DNA from 3 places in the Paenibacillus sp. IHB B 3415 genome. Region 3 is predicted to be linked to each of the others. Evidence: riboswitches for the same ligand, from Rfam matches in the RefSeq annotation. Region 3 holds a riboswitch; each other region holds the start of a gene.
What was found. Region 3 has a riboswitch for cobalamin ahead of QW71_RS21190 (energy-coupling factor ABC transporter permease). Riboswitches for the same ligand answer to the same signal wherever they lie in the genome.
Positions count from the first base shown of each region.

Region 1 (7,360 bases), on a different contig from region 3:
GTGGAGGGTGTCGTCAGTCCGATCCGTGTGGACGAGCCGTTTATCTGGCTGCTGCACAAGCTGAACTATATTGAGGGGAGCGACGGGCCGTGAACAGATTTTCAGGGTCCATGATCACCCAGCAGATGTATACCCGCGAGCGCCGCGGCGTTTACCGGGCGACAGAGGGATTCGATACGGTAGCGAAATCGGAGAGTCTCGACAATAATTTTGTCAAAAAAATTCTGCATCCCTTCTGCCTCTACGATGCTCCGGCGGAGCTCGCGGCACGCGGTGAGAAGGATGAGGAGCTGTATCCTGACGCGCTGCACCTGTTCCATACGGAGAGCAATGAGACAGTGATTGGCCTCAGCCGCTATCTGGCGGCGGATTTCACGGGGCAGCGGAGCGCCTTTTTCGCCCATAATTTCGTGGTGCCGCCTATCCGCTCGGAGGAGATTGTTGAGGGGTACGGGGAATGGCTGCATGCCGGCTTTGCGCGGAGTTATGAGGGGGAGCCGGGCGGAACACTGCCTGAGCTGGAGTTCATTCCAGCGGGGGGCCGTGAAGAGTCGGCAGACCCGCTGACCGTGCTTCGCAGCCTCGGGTTCACCGAAGAGCTGTTCAAAGCCCTGCTGCAGGCGGTCATGCTGTCCGTAGCCGGCAAGAAGAAGATCTATGTGGCGCTGAATGTGCCTATCAGTGAGTTGTCGCAGCGTGCGGTGGAGCTGACGGAGGTCCTCTATGCTTCATTGCCGCATGACTTCCGCCGCAGGCTGGGAGTGATCACTTATGCCAAAGAGCCGCAGAGCCGCAAATATATTCACCTGACCTTTGTGGAGAAGGGCTCGCTGCGCCCGGGGGACCGGAGTATTGAGAAGGATTATATTTTTGATCTGGCAGGCGCGCGGATTCTGAATGCCGATTTCGGGGAGTCCCGGCAGACGTATGCAGACCTGGCCTGGAAGACGCTGGGGCAGGCGGGCGGAAGCCTCAGAGATTTCGCCAGATTCGCCGACTCCCTGCTGCTTGGTGAGAGTGTGGACCGCAAGCTGTCGCTGGCACTCTACAATGAGCTGGCTGTCTTTTATGAGATTGAGCAGGGCAATGAAGATTTATATACAGGGAACAAGAACGCTGTGCTCGGCGGCCTGCTGTCCTATCTGAAGCCGGAGGGGGCGCTGGAATCCCGGATGCGGCTGAATGATATGTTCCTGGAGCGGTTCGACCGGGAGTATGATCTGATCCGCAAAAAAGGGATACCGGCGCCGGAGATTCTGGAGTGGTTCAAGGAGTATTTTGCGCTGCCGGGCCATAATTACCGGGTTAAAATTGTGGATTACTTCATCAACGGGATGCTGAACTGCCAGTCGGCGGGACGTGAGGATGCGCTTGCTGCCGCTTACGGTATTATTGAGGGCAACGATGAGCTTAGTGCGGCCTTCTTCAAAAGAGTGCTGGCCCAGCCTATATTCCGCAAAGCGCTGCTGGAGCCTTATATGGAATCCCGGCTGGCAGACGCGCCGAAATCGGCGGATATTCTGCGGTTCGTGGCGCATTGGGGCCGTTTCCTTCCGGAGGCGCTTCAGCAGGCTTTCGTGCGCGATACCGTCAAGGAATATCTGCTGGAGAAGCTGCAGCGGGACAATGATCCGGTGGCGGCGGTGGCATCGGTTCATGAGTCGGTACAGAAGGCGGAGAAAGAACGCCGCAGAGGCGGCGGTGTACATCCTGAAGCGCTGTCACTGCTGCAGGAGCTGGGAACCGTTGCCGACCGCTTCCTGCTGAACCGGATCTCGCTGGACGAGCTGACGATGGAGCAGCTGCTGGAGATTTCCTTCCTGCGCTACCGGGATACGGCGGACTGGCAGCCGCCGCTGGATGCAATCGCTAAGCGTAAAGCGAATGCGCTGCGCGCTGCGTACCGCTGGTTCGGGGAGGAGAAGCCGGACGAGGATATCTTCGCCGGTCTGTCTCCCCGGGAGCTGGATGATGTACAGCTGCTCGGAGGACGCTGGCTGAAGGAGCCGCGGAGCATCGAGCCGTTCGAACGGCTGCCGCTGGCCTTCTACCACAGCAGTGAACGTGAGGGCGGTCCGCTTGATTACGATGCGCTGCTGGAGCTGGTGGCGCGCAAAGCGGGCAATGATAAGGAAACGGTCTACCGTTTCCTGGCCTGGTCGCAGCATAACCGGCTGTTCACCATCTCGAGCAAGAAGCTGTGGCCGAATTACCGGCGGGCGGTGCTGAAGTATTTCCTGAAGAACGACCGTGAGGCGTTCAAGAACCGCGATTTCCGCAAAAGCTATAGCTCGGCCGCAACGCCCGCCATGCAGAATGTCTACAATGAAGCCCGCTCCCAGCTGGCTTCGCCGCTGGCGCGGTGGGTCAGCCGCAGCCGATTTCAGATCCTGATCTCCGGCAGCGTGCTTGGGATCGTACTGATCATTGCCATTATCGCTATCAGCTGGCTGCGGCCGGATGCGGATACCGCTGCGCCGCAGCCGACTGTGAGCCCGATTCGGGGCGATATCAAGAATGCGGATGGGCAAGAGCAAGCCCCTGTCTCTGTACGGCTGGCTAGCGGAGTGGCAGGTGCCGGGACGGGCACAGGGACCGAAAACGGTGGAGCAGAAGGTACCGGGAACGCTGGCGGAGCTGAAGGCGGCGGAACGGAAGGCACCGGGAGTGCTGGCGGGGGTGAAAGCGGCGGGGAAGCAGGCGTCAAGCTGGTGTTCAGCTTTGCCGCTGCGGCGGAGTGCTCCGACTTCAAGCCGGCGGAGATCATTGTGATGTCCGGTAATAACGTTGCGGACACTTACAAGGTTGTAGCAACTGCGAGCAGTTGCCTGGCTGCCGGGACTGACGGCGGCTCTGGTGAGGGAGCCGTGGGGACTGACGGCGGCGGAGATGCGGCCGCTGGGAATAGCGGCGGCTCTGGTGGAGCGGGCGCCGGAAATGACGGCGGCTCTGATGAGGGAGCCGTGGGGACTGACGGCGGCTCTGATGAGGGAGCCGTGGGGACTGACGGCGGCGCGAATGGAGATGCGGCCGCTGGAAATAGCGGCGGCTCTGATGAAGCCGAAGCCTCCCCGGCGGCGGGTTCATCGGGCGCAGGAACACGGCTCTGATGAAGCCGAAGCCTCCCCGGCGGCGGGTTCATCGGGCGCAGGAACACCTGCGCGCTTATATGAAGTGACGGTGGAGCTGGAGCCGGGCGCGAAGCTGGCCGCGGGTGATGTGATCACCGCCGGAATCTATACGCTGAAGCTACAGGCTAGTCCGGGGAGCATTCTGGGAAGTGCCCCGAGCACTACTCCGAGCACTACTCCGGAGACTACACCCGGCACCGCCCCCACTCCTTCCGCCAGCCCGGACACGGATGCGGAATGATTGAGTGAGAGCCTGAATTGGGCGAAGCCGGATGTAAGAGAAGTCCGGCATTTCATCAACGGTGCTGCCGCCAAAGTTGGCAGAGAGGTCATTGTACTTTGTACACTCAAATCCGGATTAATCAGCACTATTATGTGTTCTATTGTATTTGGTACATTAGATTCCGGATTTTAGAGCCTATAAGGGCTATATTCCAAAATCAATTGTATTAAATACAGCAGAATGCATTATGGTCGCCTTTTATTCCCATTCTGTTGTACATAATACAATCAACCCGCTGCCGGCTCTTGCCGGAAGCGGAAGAATCACTATTTAAGTCCTGAACAGCACGATATGCCGGGAGAATGCGGCGAGTGTTGTTCAGGATTTTTTGTGCGGAAGGGGCAGGGCTGCATATAATTGAAACAGCTTGTCTATAGACATACAGGGGAATAGTAGATATGATTGTTTGTGAATATTAAAATTTAATAAGCTTTGGAAAAAGGTGCGGATTTCCGTAGAAACAGGCGCTGTCATTTAGCAGATAGCCATGCCGGTTCTACGATTGTAATCTGCTTAAAAGGGAAGTCCGGTGCAAGTCCGGTGCGGTCCCGCCACTGTAAATGCGGAGCGACTCCTGAGAAGCCACTGTCTGATAATAGGATGGGAAGGCGGGGGAAGCAATGAAGCTTAAGCCAGGAGACCTGCCTTTTTCGTTGTTGTTTCTATTCTTCGGGGGTAAGAATGCGGAACAGGTGCAAATATAAGCAGGGGCTGTGTGTAGGGAAACTTCTTTTCAGCCGCATGTATTGTATCCTTCCCCGGCCGCCCTGTACAGGGCGGTCTTTATGTTGCACCCGCATCAGCGGAGGACGCAGGATTCATCTATACCATTCTATTCACAGAAAGAGGTCAAGCAATGAAGAACAATCTATCATCCAAATTTATCCGGCTGGGTCTGATCGTTGTCATGATGTTCGCGGTTCTGGGAGCATCCGTGGCTCCGGCAGGACAGGCTTTTGCAGAGAGTGATACCGCATCAGCCCAGTTGAGTGCGAATACCGCGAATACGGCCTCGGCTCTACCGGCAGGCACAGCAGTTAGCGTAGCTGAGGCAGTCTATGCCACTTCGGAGTTTGTGCTGAAGGCCGGAGTCCAGTCCGACTGGCAGGCCATCGGCCTCGCGCAGGCGGGCTACAAGGTTCCGGATAGTTATTTAAAGGCGCTTGAGAGTAAAGTAGCCGCAGCAAAGGGTGTTTACGCCAGAGCTACGGATTATGCGCGGATTACGCTTGCGGTTAGGGCGCTTGGCGGGAATCCGGCGGATGTCGCCGGCTACAACCTGATTGAGAAGCTCTACAATAACGATAAAATTACCGGCCAGACGCTGAACAACGCAGCCTATGTACTGCTGGCGCTTGATTCCGGAACGTATACTATGCCTGACAATGCGAAATGGACACCGGCGAAACTGCTGGCTGAGATTCTGTCCAAGCAGAACACAGACGGCGGCTTCACCCTGACTACGGGAGCAAGTGACCCGGACATGACGGCGATGGTGCTTACTGTGCTGGCAGGACATAAGGCTGATCCGGCAGCCAATACCGCGGGACAGCGGGCGGCAGCCTGGCTGGCGACCGCACAGGACAAGAACGGCGGCTATGGTGACAGCAGCGAGAGTGTCGCTCAAGCCATTATTGGTCTGTCCTCCTTTGGCCTTGACCCGGCAGGGGCGGAGTATACCGTAGGCAATGTAAACCTTGTCAGTAAGCTTCTTAGCTATAGTGCAGCAGATGGCGGGTTCGCTCATACAGCGGGGGGAAGCTACAATCAGCTCTCGACAGAGCAGGCGCTGGAAGCATTGGTGGCTTACAAGCTTTTCAGCACAGGCAGCAAGCTCTATGACCTTAGCAATTCACCTGTGAAGAGTCCTCAGGTTAGTGTGTCCGTTGCCATTGAGGGCCCTAACGGAACCCTGGCAGAAGGCACTGTATATGCGGGAAATGTACTTCAAGCACTGGAGAAGGCAGCAGCGGCGAAGAAGGTGGCCCTGGTCAATGAAGCTGGCAATTATGTGACGGGAATCGGCGGCGTGACGGCGGGTGCTTTTGGCGGCTATGACGGATGGATGTATGTTGTAGCACGCGGTGGAGCGTGGATCTATCCAAGTGTAGGCATGGGTGATTTCCTTCTTGCGGAGAATGACCGGGTGCTTGTCTATTATGGCGGGGATAATACACAGGTGGTAGAGTCCGTGACGGTCTCCCCTGCACAGCCGCAGCCTGGACAAGATATCACTGTAAAAGTAACTCAAAAGCAGTGGGTATGGAATGAAGCGACCTTCACTTCCGACCCGGTATCCTCACCGGCCGCAGGGGTTCAGGTATCCATCGGCGGTAAAACTGCTGTTACAGATGCTGCGGGTTCAGCTGTTGTTGCCGGCGGCCTGCCAGCGAATAAATATACGATTACCGTTACCGGATATCTCAAAGACAGCACACCTGCGGTAGTCCGCTATTCGCAGCCGCTGACCGTGGCTTCTGCTGCGGCTGACCGTGCTGCTTTTACTGATGTGAAGTCAATCTCGCCTTGGGCGCTGGAGTCAGTGTATACGGCCTATGACCGCAAGCTGATGGGCGGTGTCAGTGAGAGCAGCCTCGTGTTCGCGCCGAAGAAGAATATTAGCCGGGCTGAATTTGCGGCACTGCTGCTTAGATTGACCGGCAACGAGCCGTCTGCGGCATCGTCAGCCCAGAGTTTCAGTGATGTTAAGGCGGATGCGTGGTATTATGGAGCAGTGAACAAAGCGAAGGAACTGGGAATTGTCAGCGGAGTAACAGGTACAGCCTTCAAACCGGACGGCCCCGTTACCCGCCAGGATATGGCTGTAATGATCGTGAGAGCCTTGAAGCTGGACGAAGCTTCGGCAGCAGCCGGAACCGGCAAATTCACCGATGAAGACCAGATCAGCGCCTACGCATTAACAGCGGTACGTACTGTAACCGGACTTGGAATTATGAGCGGTACCGGCGGCGAATTCGCCCCTGCCACAGCTGTAACCAGAGAAATGGCCGCTGCTGTAGCGGTTAGATTGCCTTAGGAAGGATATGGGTCAAGGAAGAAGAGCCTTGATGAAGAAAAGATCCTAGATAAGCTGAACCTTAAATATGAATATATAACTTAGTCTTAGTCAGCAGTAAAATTTGAATAGTAGGGCTGCTGGGGCAAGAATCTCACGATTTCAACCCGCGTTTGGGGTGGGAATCCGAAGGCTTGTTGAAAATCCTGCACATAATACAACATTTTCACCAGGATATAGCCTATATTCGAAAATTGTTGTACAAAAGGCAGCATTTCTCTTCTAACAAGCGGTGTAGCGGGACAGATTGTTGTATTTCATACAACAATCTGTCCGAATGCCTAAGGATTAAGGGAGTTAAGTTGTATTTTCTGCAAGATTTTGCATGGAGCAGCCTAAAGCGAAAATGCGGGCGGGATATACAGGTGGATAAATGCCGCTTAATTCCCGGTGAATCTCCCGATATGGCGGCGTAGTTGGAAAAACAACACTTAATCTCGCTTGAGTTAGCGAATGACCCGGCTAGGGGCAGAATTAAGTGTCATTAATCCAACTAGGATCGGCATTGAAGTCCGCATAGGATAAATAAGTGTCATAAATCCAATTACTGTTCCGGCGGAGGGATGTTTTGCGGAGTTTCGCTCGGGAAGGCATGCTTTCCCGGATTGAGCAGATGATTTAAAATGCTACTGATGCTACTGATGCTACTGATGCTACTGATGCTACTGATGCTACTGATGCTACTGATGCTACTGATGCTACTGATGCTACTGATGCTACTGATGCGCAGATGATTTAAAATGCTACTGACGCTACTGATGCTACTGATGCTACTGATGCTACTGATGCTACTACTGATGATGCTACTGATGAAGCTACTGTTAGTGGGGCTAGAGCAAATGCTGATGAAGCTAGAGCTAGTTTAGCTAG
Region 1 is NZ_JUEI01000064.1:638-7,997, reverse strand. It holds gene QW71_RS25555 (hypothetical protein) at 1-93, shown strand, start outside; gene QW71_RS41870 (hypothetical protein) at 90-3,110, shown strand; gene QW71_RS25545 (hypothetical protein) at 3,055-3,372, shown strand; cobalamin riboswitch at 3,889-4,078, shown strand; gene QW71_RS38240 (S-layer homology domain-containing protein) at 4,271-6,451, shown strand.
Region 1: another riboswitch for cobalamin. It lies ahead of QW71_RS38240 (S-layer homology domain-containing protein); the one in region 3 lies ahead of QW71_RS21190 (energy-coupling factor ABC transporter permease).

Region 2 (7,360 bases), on a different contig from region 3:
AGCTCATGGATGAAGTCAGCCGCTCCCTCTGCCGAGAAAAAAGGGTCCCCGCCTGCCAGAGTCAAGCCGTCCAGCAGCGGATTATCTGCTATCTCGGTGATAATCTCGCGCCTGCGCTCCGGAGTGAAGACCTCTCCATAATTGAAGTTCCAGGTCTTCGGGTTGAAGCATCCGGGGCAGCGGTGGCGGCATCCGCTGAAGAAGAGGACCGCCCGCAATCCCTCTCCTTCATTGATCGACTCCGGATAATATCCGCAGATGTTCATAGATGCTTAACGCGGTCACGTACTTCGGCTTGCTTGGCGGCATTGAAGCGGGTCTGATAGTCGCCGGTCAGATATCCGGTTACCCGGCGCAGCCGGCGGATATGCGTTGTATCTTCATGAGCGCCGCAGGATGGGCAATTCGTGCCGATCACACCTTCGTGGCCGCAGCCGGAGCAGCGGTCAATCGGGTGGTTAATGCTGAAATAGCTGATGTCCTGCTCCAGCGCGTATTTGATGATTTTGACGAATGCTGCAGGGTTGCTGCGGGCGTTGCCGTTCAGCTCTACATAAGAGATCGCTCCGGCGTTGCAATATTCATGGAATGGAGCTTCCAGGCTGATCTTCTTGGCTGCGCTCAGGTCGTAATAGACCGGAATGTGGAATGAATTCGTATAGTATTCCCGGTCCGTTACACCCGGGATGGAACCGAGAACCTTGCGGTCTATCTTGGTGAACTTGCCGGAGAGACCTTCGGCAGGCGTGGCGAATAGAGTAATGTTCAGATCCAGCTCTTCGCTCTTGCGGTCGCAGTATTCACGCATGTGGCGGACAATAGCCACTGCCTTGGCATGGACCTCCATATCTTCGCCATGGTGTTTGCCGTACATAGCCTTCATGCACTCGGCCATACCGATGAAACCAAGGGACAGGCTGCCGTGCTTCAGCAGTTCACCTACGCTGTCTTCCGGTGCAAGCTGCTCGCCGCCTTCCCAGACGCCTTCACGCATCATGAAATCGGAGGCTTTGGCTTTCTGGGAAGCCTGAATGCGGAACCGGTGCAGCAGGCCGTCCAGTGCAACGTCCATATAATGATTAAGATCTTCGAAGAAGCCTTCCTCGTCAGCGGCAAGGCGGCGGCCGGTTACTGTGCCGTAAGCCAGTCCTAGGCGTACAAGGTTAAGCGTATTGAATGAAAGGTTGCCTTTACCAGAGCAGTGATTGCGTCCGAAGCGGTCGCCCAGAACACGTGTCCGGCAGCCCATCGTAGCAAATTCAGTATCCGGATCGGTTGGATCGTAGTACTGCATATTCAGCGGAGCATCCAGATTGGCGAAGTTCGGATACAGTCGGCGTGCAGAGCACTCTGCCGCTTTCACGAACAGCTCATAGTTAGGATCACCAGGCTGCTGGTTGACACCCTGTTTGCATTTGAAGATCTGAATCGGGAACACCGGTGTTTCTCCGCTGCCAAGTCCGTTCATCGTAGCAGTTAAGAGGGAGCTAATCACCAGCTGGCCCTCCGGAGAGGTGCAGGTTCCGTAGTTGATACTGGTAAAAGGAATCTGGCCGCCTGAGCGGCTGGACATGGTATTCAGGTTATGTACCATGCTCTCCGCAGCCTGAAGTGTTTCAATTTCTGTCTCTTTCAGGGCGAAACGGAAGGCGCGCGGATACTTCTCTTCCAGATCGCTGCGGGTCATAGTGACCTCGCCGAGCGCTTCGCCGGCTGTACCTTCCTCGAAATATTCCATTCCTTTGCGGAACAGCTTAGCGAAGGATTTAGTGACATAAGGCGCGAGATCGTAATCCAGCTTGTTGGCGGATACGCCGCCGTACTGGGCATTCTGCTGGGACTGGAAAATAATCGCCACCAGCGACATAGCCGTCATAATCGAATTCGGAGGGCGGACGCTGCCGTTGCCGGTATTGAAGCCTTCGCGGAGCAGACGTTCAAACGGGATGAAGATGCAGTTGGTTGTTCCAATGGCATATTGATCCAGGTCGTGTACATATACAACATTATCTTCAATAGCCTGCACGAGCTGTGGCGGCATCGTGAAATTGCGTGCGTACCACTTGGAATATTCACTGCCGAATTTGCTCATCTTGCCGGAGAAGCTCTCCCCGTTCAAGTTGGCGTTCTCGCGCAGCAGATCCAAATCCCGGCTGTCGATAATATCCCGTCCCAAATGAATAACTTCTTCCAAAAGAACTTCCTGTGCAGCTTGTCCTTCGTTATATCGTTTCTCCAGCAGCGTCATTGTATAGCTCTCTCCTCTCGGTATCGTAAGCGTGAAGCGTGTGCTCCATGACATCAGTAAAAAGGCATCTCCAGCCGGGAGGCGGGAAATGCCCGAATGCGTATTGCAAATATCCGAAACAGCGGAAATTTGCCGGTGGTCTATGTGGAAAATACGAACGGGTACAGGGCTTGTCCTGTTCTGGAACCTGTTCTTGTACCTTCCGCAGAAGCCGATACCTTAGGACGATACTCTATCGTCCTCAGGTATCGGCAGCCTCTGGCCCGATTAACGGAAAGGCTAACTCTGCTCGTGCAGGCCGCATGCGGGCACCTCGCCTGTTCCTCGCAGGAGTCTAACCGGTGCCACAGAAACAGGCAGGTCTCCTGGCTTCCGGTATGCCCTCCGGCGCCTTCCCGAGGGGCCTCGCAGCCCCTTAGTGGCTTATTGTCGGAGGATGCTGCTCCAGCGGCGTCTGGCGGCTGGAACATCCGGTTACAGTGGCGGGACCGCAGCGGATTTGCACCGTGTTTCCCTATTAAGCTTCAACCCTAGCAAGAGGGCGAAACACCTGTTTCTACTATATTTTGTTGTTGTTAAATAAAAGTAACTCAATATATTGTGTTTGTAAACATTTTTTTGCGAATCCGCGCGGGGAGCGGGTTCCGCAGGTTTACTCACAGATGATCCACAGTTAGTCCACAGGTAATCCACAACTTTCCTGTGGATATGGCCTTAAATGAGTCATAAATTGTCCCAAAAGATGCCACAAAGACTCCATAAATAGAGTGCGTCTAATCCTGGTAATTTTACGAGGGAGATAGTAATAGAGAGGGGGCGTCTATGGGTATTTGTGGGAGGGGCACTGAAGGGTTACAATTAAGGAGTAAGGATAGAGCAGACTCATCAAACTTGCAGGAGGGATTTCACAATGGCGATTGGCGAAGTGACCGTTATTCCGATTGGCACTGGCAGTACCAGTCTCAGCAGCTATGTGGCCGATATGCAGCGTGTGCTGCAGACCGTGGAGGGGATTACCTATGAGCTTACTTCGATGGGGACTATTATTGAAGGACCGGTTGCACGGATTCTTGCTGCGGTAGAAGCGCTGCATGAGTCGCCGTTTACGTCAGGAACACAGCGGGTTTCCACCTCGCTTAAGATTGATGACCGTCGTGACAAGCCTTCTACGAGCCGCAGTAAGCTGGAATCCGTGGAACGCAAGCTGCAAGGAGAGTAAGGAACACCTGTAGTTGTAATCAGATTCAACCTATAAGGAGCGGATCTTTCATGGCCAAAGCCTCACAGCAGGTCGGGATTCAAATGTACACACTGCGTGACCAGACAGAGCGCGATTTCCTGGGTACACTGGGCAAAGTTGCGGAGATGGGATATCAGGCGGTGGAATTTGCCGGTTATTTCGGCGTGTCTGCAGGAGAACTGCGCCGTACATTGGACCGGTTGGGTCTTGCTGCGCCTTCGGCGCATGTGGGCCTGGATTTCAGCAGTCTGGATAACATGGAACGGGCGTTAGCCAAAGAAATTGAATATGCGAAGGAACTTGGTTTACAATATATGATCACCCCTTCGGCACCGCTTCCGCAGAACCCCTCGATGGAAGATGTGACGGCGGTGATTCCCTTCCTGGAGAAGGCCTCCGCGATGGTCCGTGCAGCAGGCCTGCAGTACGGGTATCACAACCATGATTATGAATTTGCGGAGGTAGACGGCAAAGCAGTCATCGATATATGGCTGGGGCAGATTCCTGCGGACCATATGTTTGCAGAGTTCGATCTGGGCTGGGTACACAGGGGCGGAGCACGTCCCATTGACTATGTCTCCCGTTATGCCGGCCGTGTTCCGCTGGTTCACATTAAGGATTTCGGGGCAAATAATGAAGAGACTGATCTCGGGAAAGGGCAGGTTGATTTCCAGAGTGTCTTTGAGGCGGCAGAGAAGAGCGGGATTCTGTACTATATAGTAGAGCAAGAGGCTTACGCCGTGTCTTCGCTGGAGAGTGCTAAGGAGGCACTGGAATATTTCCGCGGGCTGGGGCTTATGCAGGGATAGGAAGAGGTAATAGTCAAAAAGGGTTGCGTTTTCTGCTGAAAGAGTTATAATATTTTTTGTTTGGCAGGCGGGCAATCCTTTAAGCTGGTGTAGCTCAGGGGTAGAGCAACGCACTCGTAATGCGTAGGCCGGGGGTTCAATTCCCTTCACCAGCATTCTTAGAATTAATATGCAGCGCGGCCTCCGGGAGTTTCGGAGGCCGCGCTTTTTATATATCAGCTAATCGATTAACAGCACGGCCTTACCGGAATATCTGCGTTCCAGCAGCGCCTCGGATACCTCCGCTATCTTCTCCCATGACGCTTCCACTTCAATGAGGGGTGTTAATTGGCCTGTTGAGAGGAGGCTGGCCAGCAGTTTGAGATCGTCGGCTACGGAGTAACGGCTGACTTCTTCTCCAAGAAAGAAGCTGTACAAGGTTCTGCCGCCTAAGCCTCTGATATCAAGTGTGGAATAAGGAGAGGCTGAATGTCCCATCGAGACTAGGGTCCCTCCCGGTTCCAGCTGAGGCATCAAAGCAGCCAGTGTATCACCGCCCACTGAATCCACGATTAGATGATAAGGACCGAAAGGAATTGCCTGAGATATCGCAGCTTCTCCAACCACGACCTCATTAGCGCCGGCTTCCCGGGCAACCTGGGCTTTTTCCTTTGTTCTTGCTACACCTACTGTAAATGCCCCGGACTGTGCGGCTAACTGATGAGCCATGATTCCCACGCCTCCAGTGGAGCCGGTGATCAATATTTTCTTGCCGAGCAGCATTCCGCCCTTTCTAAGGGTGTAAAGTGCGGACAGGCCTGCTACAGGCAAAATGGCGGCTTGGGCGAAGGTTATGTTATCCGGTATCTCTGCCAGGAACGAAGCGGGTGCAGCCACCCGCTCTGCCCATGCCCCCATCGGGAGAAGCCCGGTGACACGGCTTCCTTCTCTGGGTCCGGTGCCATTCCGGGCTTGCTGGACAACAGTTCCGGCAAAATCCCAGCCCGGCCGGAATCCCTCAGCCTCCTTCCTTGCATCAACAACTTCACCCCGGTTAAGGGAGAAAGCATGCACTCTAACGATTGCCTCCCCGGGCTGGGCCTCCGGTGCGGCGACTTCCTTGACGGTCAAATATCCATGAGCCGGTGAGTCTGTAACAATTGCACGATTCATAGGATCTCCTCCATAAATATAATTAGAAGCGTAATGGAAATTGCGCCCTGTTTTCATAGTGGAGTATACTGTAGGAATTGGCTTGTACCAAGAGTAGAATTACACCTCAATATGGTAAAGGCGGTGAGCCTGATGACTATACGTAAGGATAGGGACGTTCAGGATGAGACGTTGAAGGGGGTAATCGCTGAAATTGAGAATCTTCGCGTAACACGTCAACTGGATTATGCTAATCAACCCCATCCGTTGTTGAAACGGTTTACTCAGCAGGAGCTTAACGATATGGCTTGCCCTACGTATAAAAACCTATTAATGGGACGCTCACACCGTATGCCGGATCGCCGGATGATTATCTGTATTGCTGAATATCTGGAGTGTACAGCCGTTGAACGGAATGCTCTGCTGCTGGCTGCCGGTTATCTCCCGGTCTATCCGGCTCTTGAAGGAGCAGCTATGGAGCAGGCGCTGGAAGAAGTGAGGCAGATCCTGAGCAGCCTGCCGCTGCCGGCAATGATTGTGAACCACATGTTAAATATCAAGGCGGTGAATGAACGGTTTAGCCGGTTATTTGAGTTGCCTGCACATCAAGCTTTCTATAAAGACTTGAATATGGCAGATCTTCACTTCAATACGGATTATCCTGTGCGCTCCCGCTCGACCTTCAATGCCGCATCCTTTGAATTATGGGAATCTCATGCAGTGGAGGGTATACATGCTTACCAAAAATTACACACCGGCTCCAGACAGGAGCCATGGTATACGCATAGCCTCGAAAGACTCCGGCAATACAGTGATTTCAATAAGTACTGGAATAAGCGGCCTGACAACACAGGTAACGAGTATGGTCAGCACAAAATGATCTTAGCCAGAATGGGTGCCTCAGATAAGTTGGTTCCTATCCGGTACAAGCAAATTCATATTTCCGCGGGCCATCATCTATATCCAAGAATTGAGGCCTACTTACCGGTCGATGAAGCTGCTCATACAGTTTTTGAACAACTGGGAAGCTGAGTGTAAACTGGACATTATGTGTTTTCTGGAATGGAGGCAAGCCTTGTATGAAGTGTCTGACGATTCGCCAGCCTTGGGCCACCTTAATTGCGCTGGGTGAAAAACAGATCGAGACCCGTTCCTGGCCGACGTCTTACCGGGGGGATTTAGCCATCCATGCCGGTATGCAGGTAGATAAGGCCATATGCAAGACGGAGCCGTATCAATCAGTGCTTGCCCGGCACGGCTACACCGCGGATAATCTGCCCTCCGGAGTAATCCTTGCGACCAGCCGGCTGGCCGGTTGCTGTGGGGTTACGCCTCAGCAGGCGCAGCAGAGCTGGCCGGGCGGGAATGAATATGTGTTCGGCGATTATGCAGAAGGCCGGTATGCCTGGAAGCTGGAGGGGGTAGTTGCGCTGGCTCATCCTATACCTGCCAAGGGGCGCTTAGGTTTCTGGGAATATCCCGTTCTTGAGCAGGAGTGGTGAATCCGTTTGTGGCCAAATAAATAAAAATTTCATGCAGATCAGCTGTCAGCGGGTATGATAGGGATATTCAGCGGGTAATCTTCTTATATATATGGAAAGCGGGCTCTGCGGCGGTATGCTGCAGGAGCCAGGGCAGAATTGCCGGGAAGGAGCGTATGCATAAGAGATGGGCAGCCTTCTTATCGCATGGCTTTGTATGCTTTGTTTGTTTATTGTGTTTAAGGATCAGGTAAGCCGGAAGATCCTGTATCCCGTAGCGGCTGTGGTTATCTGCGGCACGCTTGGGTATTGGACGATTTTAATGTAATCTTTATCTGGGTATCAGCTTATTTTCAGGTAAGGGATGTATATTGGGGTTACCAAACATCCCCCGGTGTAATATGGTACCCTGAGGTCTTGCCGATCATGGCGGGCCTCTTTTTTATGAGGG
Region 2 is NZ_JUEI01000080.1:16,454-23,813, forward strand. It holds gene nrdG (anaerobic ribonucleoside-triphosphate reductase activating protein) at 1-266, opposite strand, end outside; gene QW71_RS29080 (anaerobic ribonucleoside triphosphate reductase) at 263-2,248, opposite strand; cobalamin riboswitch at 2,586-2,817, opposite strand; gene QW71_RS29085 (MTH1187 family thiamine-binding protein) at 3,159-3,467, shown strand; gene QW71_RS29090 (sugar phosphate isomerase/epimerase) at 3,518-4,297, shown strand; tRNA gene QW71_RS29095 (tRNA-Thr) at 4,381-4,452, shown strand; gene QW71_RS29100 (zinc-binding dehydrogenase) at 4,517-5,449, opposite strand; gene QW71_RS29105 (hypothetical protein) at 5,582-6,460, shown strand; gene QW71_RS29110 (ASCH domain-containing protein) at 6,508-6,930, shown strand.
Region 2: another riboswitch for cobalamin. It lies ahead of QW71_RS29080 (anaerobic ribonucleoside triphosphate reductase); the one in region 3 lies ahead of QW71_RS21190 (energy-coupling factor ABC transporter permease).

Region 3 (7,360 bases):
CTGTACCGCCAATATCAGACTTATGTGCGCAACTATGGGGATAACAAGATTCACCGGATCGCCTGCGGTGCGAACTCGGATGACTATAACTGGACCGAAGTACTGATGCGCGAAGCCACCCGCTTCATGGATTCGCTTACCCTGCATTACTACACCCTGCCGACTTCGGATTGGGCTAATAAAGGTGCGGCTACCGGCTATGGAACGGATGAATATTTCAACACATTGAAGAAGGCGCTGTTCATGGATGAGCTGGTTACCCGCCACAGTGTCATTATGGACAAATACGATCCGGACAAAAGAGTGGGCCTGATCGTTGATGAATGGGGCACCTGGTATGATGTGGAACCCGGTACGAACCCTGGATTCCTCTACCAGCAGAACACGATCCGTGATGCGCTGGTTGCCGGTCTGACCCTGAATATCTTCCACAAGCACAGCGACCGTGTACGGATGGCGAACATTGCCCAGACCGTAAACGTGCTGCAGGCTGTAATTCTGACCGAAGGCGAGAAAATGCTTCTGACTCCAACCTATCATGTATTTAATATGTATAAAGTACATCAGGATGCGGAGCTGCTGGATCTGACGATCGACAGCCCGGTTTACAGCTATGAGGGCGTGGAGATTCCTGAAGTATCTGCTTCAGCTTCCGTAACAGCAGAGGGCGTCATTCACGTCAGCCTGTGCAACCTGAATCACGCTGCACCGGCAGTATTGCCGCTGGAGCTGCGCGGACTGGCTGGACAGTCAGCAGCCGTAAGCGGCACTACACTTGCGGGGTCTTCCATCGATGCCCACAATACCTTCGAGCAGCCGGAAGCGGTAGTACCGCAGCCGTTCACCGCCTTCCAGCTTGAAGGCGACACGCTTACGGTTGAACTGCCGCCAATGTCGGTGACAGTACTGGCAATTACTCCGGGAGCTTAACGAGAAGGAGCACAGCATGACTACAACCTCAGCGTGCAAGGGATGCCGGGAAGATTACAAGGTGACGGAAGCGCAGATTGCCCGGATTCTCGCCTCCTCCATGTTCAATCCGGATAATACAGCCCCGGACGAAGTCTATGCCGAGCGGGTTGCCCTATGCGGAGCTTGTCCCAAGCTGCAGGATGGCGTAACCTGCATTGCCTGCGGCTGTATTATACCGGTTGTGGCCCGGCTGAAGGCACGCGGATGTCCGCTGCCGGGCGGCGGCCTGTGGCAGCCGGTGACTGATTAAACTGCAAAGCTGCCCTGCAATACACCCGTAACCACAACAGCGGCAGCGGGAGACCTGAGCTTAAGGTCTCCCAGCGGGAGACCTGAGCTTAAGGTCTCCCGCTGCCGCTGTTTGCTGTCCAGTCCTGGTCATTCCGTCCGGCTGGCACTTGCCGAAGCTTCAACAGCATCCGTATAAAAGAGCTCAAAGACCAGATCCTCGTTGTAGTTGCCAAACCCCTTGCCGAATAAGGTAAGGCCGCCGATATGCTCCGCATCCTCTTCCACTGAGACCTTGAACGTCCACTGCTTATCACGGATACCGACCTGCTCCAGCGTAACCTCTGACAGCTTCTGACCGTCCATGAACGTGCCCGCCGGAGTAATCCGCAGCTGCTTAAGCAGTCCATACTGGTTGGTGAGTGCAGGCCACCAGGCAGGAGTGTATTTGCCCGGGCTGTCCCCGTAGTCGCCGGGGCTGGTCCAGAAGCCGAGCCGCTGCCCGTTCAGTGTGAAGGTGATGTCGGAGGGCCAGTTATTATTGATGGACGGGGCTTCGGAGGCAATCTCCATCGTGATGACCAGCTCCTCAGGCTTCTGGCTGGACAGCAGGAAGTTCGGGATTTTATATTCCACGAATCCTTTGCCGAACCACAGGATGCCTGCATTCACCCGCTCCTGATCCCAGAAATACCGCGGATCGTCAAAGTTGCCGATTACCCGCTCGGTTGTAGATAATCCGCAGGTCGGTTCAATCTGGAAATCAGAGTAGTGGCCCACGGGAATTTCCTTACGGTAGCCTCTGCGCTGTGTTCTGGCTTGTCCGGGGAAAATAATCTCAGCACTCTCGGCGGCCAGTGTACAAATCTTCTGCAGTCCGCTGCGTCCGGGAGCCATGTGGCTGCGGATCAGCCCGGCAGCTTCCAGCTTGCGCACATGCATCGTCATAATGGCACTGCTGAGCTTCAGCGCCCCGGCCAGTTCCTTGACGTTCATCGGCTGTTCGGACAGGAGCCGCAGCATCTGCAGGCGCACAGCGCTGGATAACGCTTCGTACACGGGTAAAGATTGTTCGGTTAGATCAAGTTTCATGCGCTGCCTCCACGTTCAGGTTATATAGTTAATAATTATATTACTCAAATGATATTCTTACAAGCAAATGAACGCTGCCTTACAAGCAAATGAATACTGCGCCTCGCAGCCGCTCCAATTTTATCACAGACATGCAGAGCCTGTTCCGCTATGATGTAGGATGGATTAGCGATGTAACAAGGTGCTCTTGCCGGATCAGGCAAGGGATAACAGGGAATCGGGTGCAAGTCCCGAGCGGTCCCGCCACTGTAAGGAAGAGCTGAACTTCAAGATGTCACTTGGGGAGAACCCCGGGGAAGACGAAGGATAAAGCGCCCGTATTCCAAGCCAGGAGACCTACCTTGATTACGCACACCACGACTCTACGCGGATAGGAGCGGTGTACGGATAGGTTAATGAGATGAAGCGATGTGCCTGCAGGACCGGAGGGAATCTTGAAGATCAAGATCAGAGCCGGTTCAATGTTATGCAGACACAGCGTTGAGCGGCCCATGCGGAGCGACCGGGTGCAGAACCCCTTGTTGGCGCACGGCAGTGCTCTCTATCGAATCATACCTGCGTACATACACTCCCACCCTGAAGGGCGGGAGTTTTTTGGTTTGCTATATTTAAGAAACTTGGAGGCTGACAAATGAAGAAACGCGGATTTTGGAGTTTTGCGGCGCTGATTGCCGGATTTACAGTGTACTTTATGCTGAATGAACCGGGAACGGCCCAGGCTATGCACATTATGGAAGGGTTTCTGCCGGTAGGCTGGGCCGTGTTCTGGTGGGTGGCGTTCTTACCGTTCTTTGTGCTCGGGATTATCAGGCTTAGATCGATGACCAAGGAGAATCCGGAGCTGAAGCTGCTGCTCGGTCTGGCAGGGGCGTTCACGTTCGTTCTATCGGCGCTCAAAATGCCTTCCGTTACCGGAAGCAGCTCTCATCCTACGGGTACAGGGCTTGGTGCTGTAATGCTGGGGCCGCTGCCGATGGGCGTGATCGGCTCGATTGTGCTGTTGTTTCAGGCGCTGCTTCTGGCGCACGGGGGAATCACTACGCTGGGGGCGAATGCGTTCTCGATGGCGGTCGCGGGGCCTTTTGCCGGATATGCAGTCTATAAGCTGATGATGAAGCTGCCGGACCGCGAGAAGCTGGCCTTATTCTGTGCGGCGGCGGTTGCCGATCTGATGACTTATGTAGTGACTTCCTTTCAGCTTGCGGTGGCTTTTCCGGCTGCGGATGGCGGAGTCCTGGCCTCTTTTCTCAAATTCGGGGGGATCTTTGCCGTAACTCAGATTCCGCTGGCCATCAGCGAAGGGCTGCTGACCGTATTATTGTGGAACTGGCTGAAATCGTACAGTCCAAATGAAATGTCGCTCCTGAAACGCAAGGTCAAAGGGGGAAATGCATAATGAGCAATAAATGGAAAAATGGGTTGATGCTGCTGGCCGTTGTCCTGTTGTGTGTGCTGCCGTTACTGTTCGTGGAAGGGGAATTCGGCGGGGCCGATGATGCTGCCGAGGGTGTGATCACGGAGATTAACCCCGAATATGAACCCTGGTTCAAGCCGCTGACCGAGCTTCCGGGTGAGACGGAGAGTATGCTGTTCGCATTACAGGCGGCGATTGGCGCCGGGGTGATCGGATATTCACTGGGGCTGCTGAAAGGGAAACAAGGCCAGGCGAAGCAGAACAGCATCAGCAAGTGATCAGACGAATTGATGTCCTTTCTTATAATAATGCCTTGAGGCAGCTGTCTCCCATGTGGAAAAGCTCGTTCGCGGCACTGATGTTCCTGCTCTCCTATACAGTGCATCCGGTGCTGCAGCTTGTGATTACGCTGTGGATGATGTCCTGGTGCATCCTGCATGCCAAAATTCCCTATCGCGCCTATGGGCTGCTGTTTGGTACGGCGCTGCTGTTTTATTGCCTTAGTGTCCCGGCGCTGCTCGTGGAATTCGGCCACCCCGCTGCCGGGGAAGCTGGCGTATTCCGGATTTCGGGGCAGCCTCTTCCGGTGTATATCACAGCAGCTGGACTAGAGCGGGCCGCTGAATTGCTGGTTAGGGTCTCGGCCTGCACGAGCTGCTTCTTCTTCCTGATGTTCACCACACCGTTCAGTGAGCTGCTGCAAGTGCTCCGCAGGCTGCGTATGCCGCAGATTGTGCTGGAGCTGATGCTGATCATGTACCGCTTCCTGTTCCTGCTGAATGATGCAGCGCACGGGCTGATGCTGGCCCGGAGACTGCGCGGCGGCCGCAGAGGGTACAAGGCCAGGCTGCGGGAGACTGCGGCCATGGCCGCGGCCCTCTTCGGCAATACGATGCACCGTTATTACGGATTGTCGCAGGGGCTGCTGACCCGCGGGTTCACGGGGGAGATCATTCTGCCGCCGTATACCGCGCGGCCTGTGCCGCGGCGTTATGCGGTCCGGGCGTATGCCGGGATCGCTGTGCTGGCGCTGGCGCAGCTTTGGCTGTGGCTGAGGGGTTGAATTTAAGATTTTAGTGCAAGAAATCTGCTGGCTTTTTTGAAATCATGCCCAAAATACAACAATTTCCTCGGAATATCGGATGTATTCCATGATTGTTGTACAAAAGGCAGCATTTCTCTTCATTTAGTTGGCTTTGAGGGAAGATTGTTGTATTTCATACAACAATCCTCCCGAAGGCCGGTGTATCTAGGTATCAAAGCTGTAAAACATACAACATTTATCCGTTTCGATTTGCCAAATCACATTAGAGGAGTACGCCATGGACATGGAATATAGTCTGGCTTTTGACGGGGTGGTGTTTCATTACCCGGATACGAAGGAAGCCGCGCTGCGTGAACTAACCGTCTCCATTCCCAAAGGCCGCAAAACGGCGGTGCTCGGCCACAATGGTTCGGGCAAATCGACCCTGTTCCTGCATGCTGTCGGCATTCTGCGTCCGCAGCGTGGTACGGTTCAGCAGGGAGGCAGGACATTGTCCTATGCCAAAAAAGAGCTGGCTGCGCTGCGGAGCAGTGTGGGCCTTGTTTTTCAGGACCCGGAGCAGCAGCTCATATTGAGCACGCCTCTGGAGGATGTGTCCTTCGGGCTGCGGGGAACGGGGATGGACGAAGCCGCAATAGCTGAGCGCTGCCGCAGCGTTATGGAACTGCTGAACCTGACGGAGTTGAGTGACAAACCGGTTCACCAGCTTAGCCTGGGGCAGAAAAAACGCACCGCACTCGCCGGAGTAATGGCGATGGAGCCGGAGCTGATCCTGCTGGATGAGCCGACCTCGTATCTGGACCCGTTATCCGAGACACAGATGCTGCAGGGTCTTGATCTTATACATGAAAAAGGCACAACCGTAGTTATGGCTACGCATGATATGAACTTGGCGTACCGCTGGGCGGACTGGATTATCGTACTGGATCAGGGGAGGTGCCGGGCTGAGGGGACGCCGGAGGAGATTTTTGCCGGGGCGGAAGAATTGCAGGCCATCGGCCTCGGTCTGCCGCTGCTGGCCGACTTGTGGTACAGCCTGCCTGCACGGCACACCGCCGGCCAGCCAGCCCCCCGCACGGCGGGAGATTTCAAAGCTGTACTAAACAGGCTGCTGAATAGTTAATACAGGTATTCATGAACGGGGGAAGAAGGATGAAGAAACAAGGCAAGCTGCTGATTATCGGCTTCGGTCCCGGAGCGCTGGAGCATATTACCGACCGGGCGCTGGCTGCTCTCGAAGAGAGTGAGGCTGTAATCGGCTATAACAGTTATGTCGACCTGATCAAACCGCTGCTGCGGCATCAAGAGATTGTCGGCACCGGTATGACCGAAGAGGTCAGCCGGGCGCAGGAGGCCGTCCGCCGAGCCGAGGACGGCCAGACCATTGCCGTAATATCCAGCGGCGATGCCGGTGTATACGGCATGGCGGGTCTGGTCTACGAGGTGCTGATTGAACGGGGCTGGAACCGGGCTGACGGAGTAGAGGTCGAGGTGATCCCCGGAATATCGGCGATCCAGTCCTGTTCTTCCCTGCTGGGAGCGCCGATCATGCATGATTCCTGCACAATCAGCCTCAGCGATCATCTTACCCCGTGGGAGAGCATTGCCGCGCGTGTAGAAGCGGCGGGCGCTGCGGATTTCGTGATCGCCTTCTATAACCCTCGCAGCGGCAAGCGGACGCGCCAGATTGAAGAAGCACGCAATATCCTGCTGCGTTATCGTGATCCTTCCACGCCGGTCGGCATTGTCAAAAGCGCCTACCGTGACCGTCAGCAGACGATCGTCACTACGCTGCAGGAGATGCTGGAGCATGAGATCGGCATGCTCTCTACGGTTGTCGTCGGCAACTCGGCGACGGTGGTCTACGAGGGTCTAATGGTTACGCCGCGCGGATACGAGCGCAAGTACAATCTTGGCGCGCAGACGCAGGCGCTGAAACCGCATGAGCGGCTGCGCACTGCGGCCGAGCCTTGGTCGCTGGCTGCGGCGGAGAGTGTGGCTGCTGAGGCGGGACGGTCTGAAGGGGCAGCGGTGGAGAGTGTGGCTGCTGAGGCGGGACGGATAGATGGAGCAGTGACACCGGGTGCAGCTGCCGGTGAAACCGGACGGGTAGAGCGATTGGTGTCAGAGAGTATGGCTCCAACTGACGGGGGACGGACGGAGGAGGCTGCGGCGCTAAGCCTGGCAGCGTCTGCGCGTATGGAGCAGCTACGCCGTCCTGCCGTTCAGCTGGCGGAACACGCTGATGAAACCTTCGAGCTGGAGGTTTCTCCTGTCATCGGCAGCCGCAGATTCAGCGGTATCCAGATGAAGCTGCTGGCGGAGCTGGCAGGCGATGAGGGGCAGCTGATCTATACGAAGGACGGACATTTTCTGCTGCGCAGCCATCCGGGGGACCGTGCTGAGGTGGCGGCTAAGCTTACAGAGGCAGAACTGAGCGTTAGTATACCCGGTGATTATGTGAAAGTAAAAACCTGCGGGTTCTGTGAATTGCGGCGTAGCGGCGCTTTAAGCGCGGCGGTCCGCCTGCATACCCTGCTGCACGGACTTGCTGTACCCAAAGAGCTGCATATCAGCGTGGCGGGCTGCGGCATGGCCTGCAGCTCAGC
Region 3 is NZ_JUEI01000050.1:18,175-25,534, forward strand. It holds gene QW71_RS21170 (alpha-N-arabinofuranosidase) at 1-930, shown strand, start outside; gene QW71_RS21175 (DUF6171 family protein) at 947-1,222, shown strand; gene QW71_RS21180 (transcriptional regulator) at 1,351-2,292, opposite strand; cobalamin riboswitch at 2,455-2,651, shown strand; gene QW71_RS21190 (energy-coupling factor ABC transporter permease) at 2,924-3,688, shown strand; gene QW71_RS21195 (energy-coupling factor ABC transporter substrate-binding protein) at 3,688-3,984, shown strand; gene cbiQ (cobalt ECF transporter T component CbiQ) at 3,981-4,769, shown strand; gene QW71_RS21205 (energy-coupling factor ABC transporter ATP-binding protein) at 5,029-5,874, shown strand; partial or broken gene cobJ (precorrin-3B C(17)-methyltransferase) at 5,904-7,360, shown strand, end outside.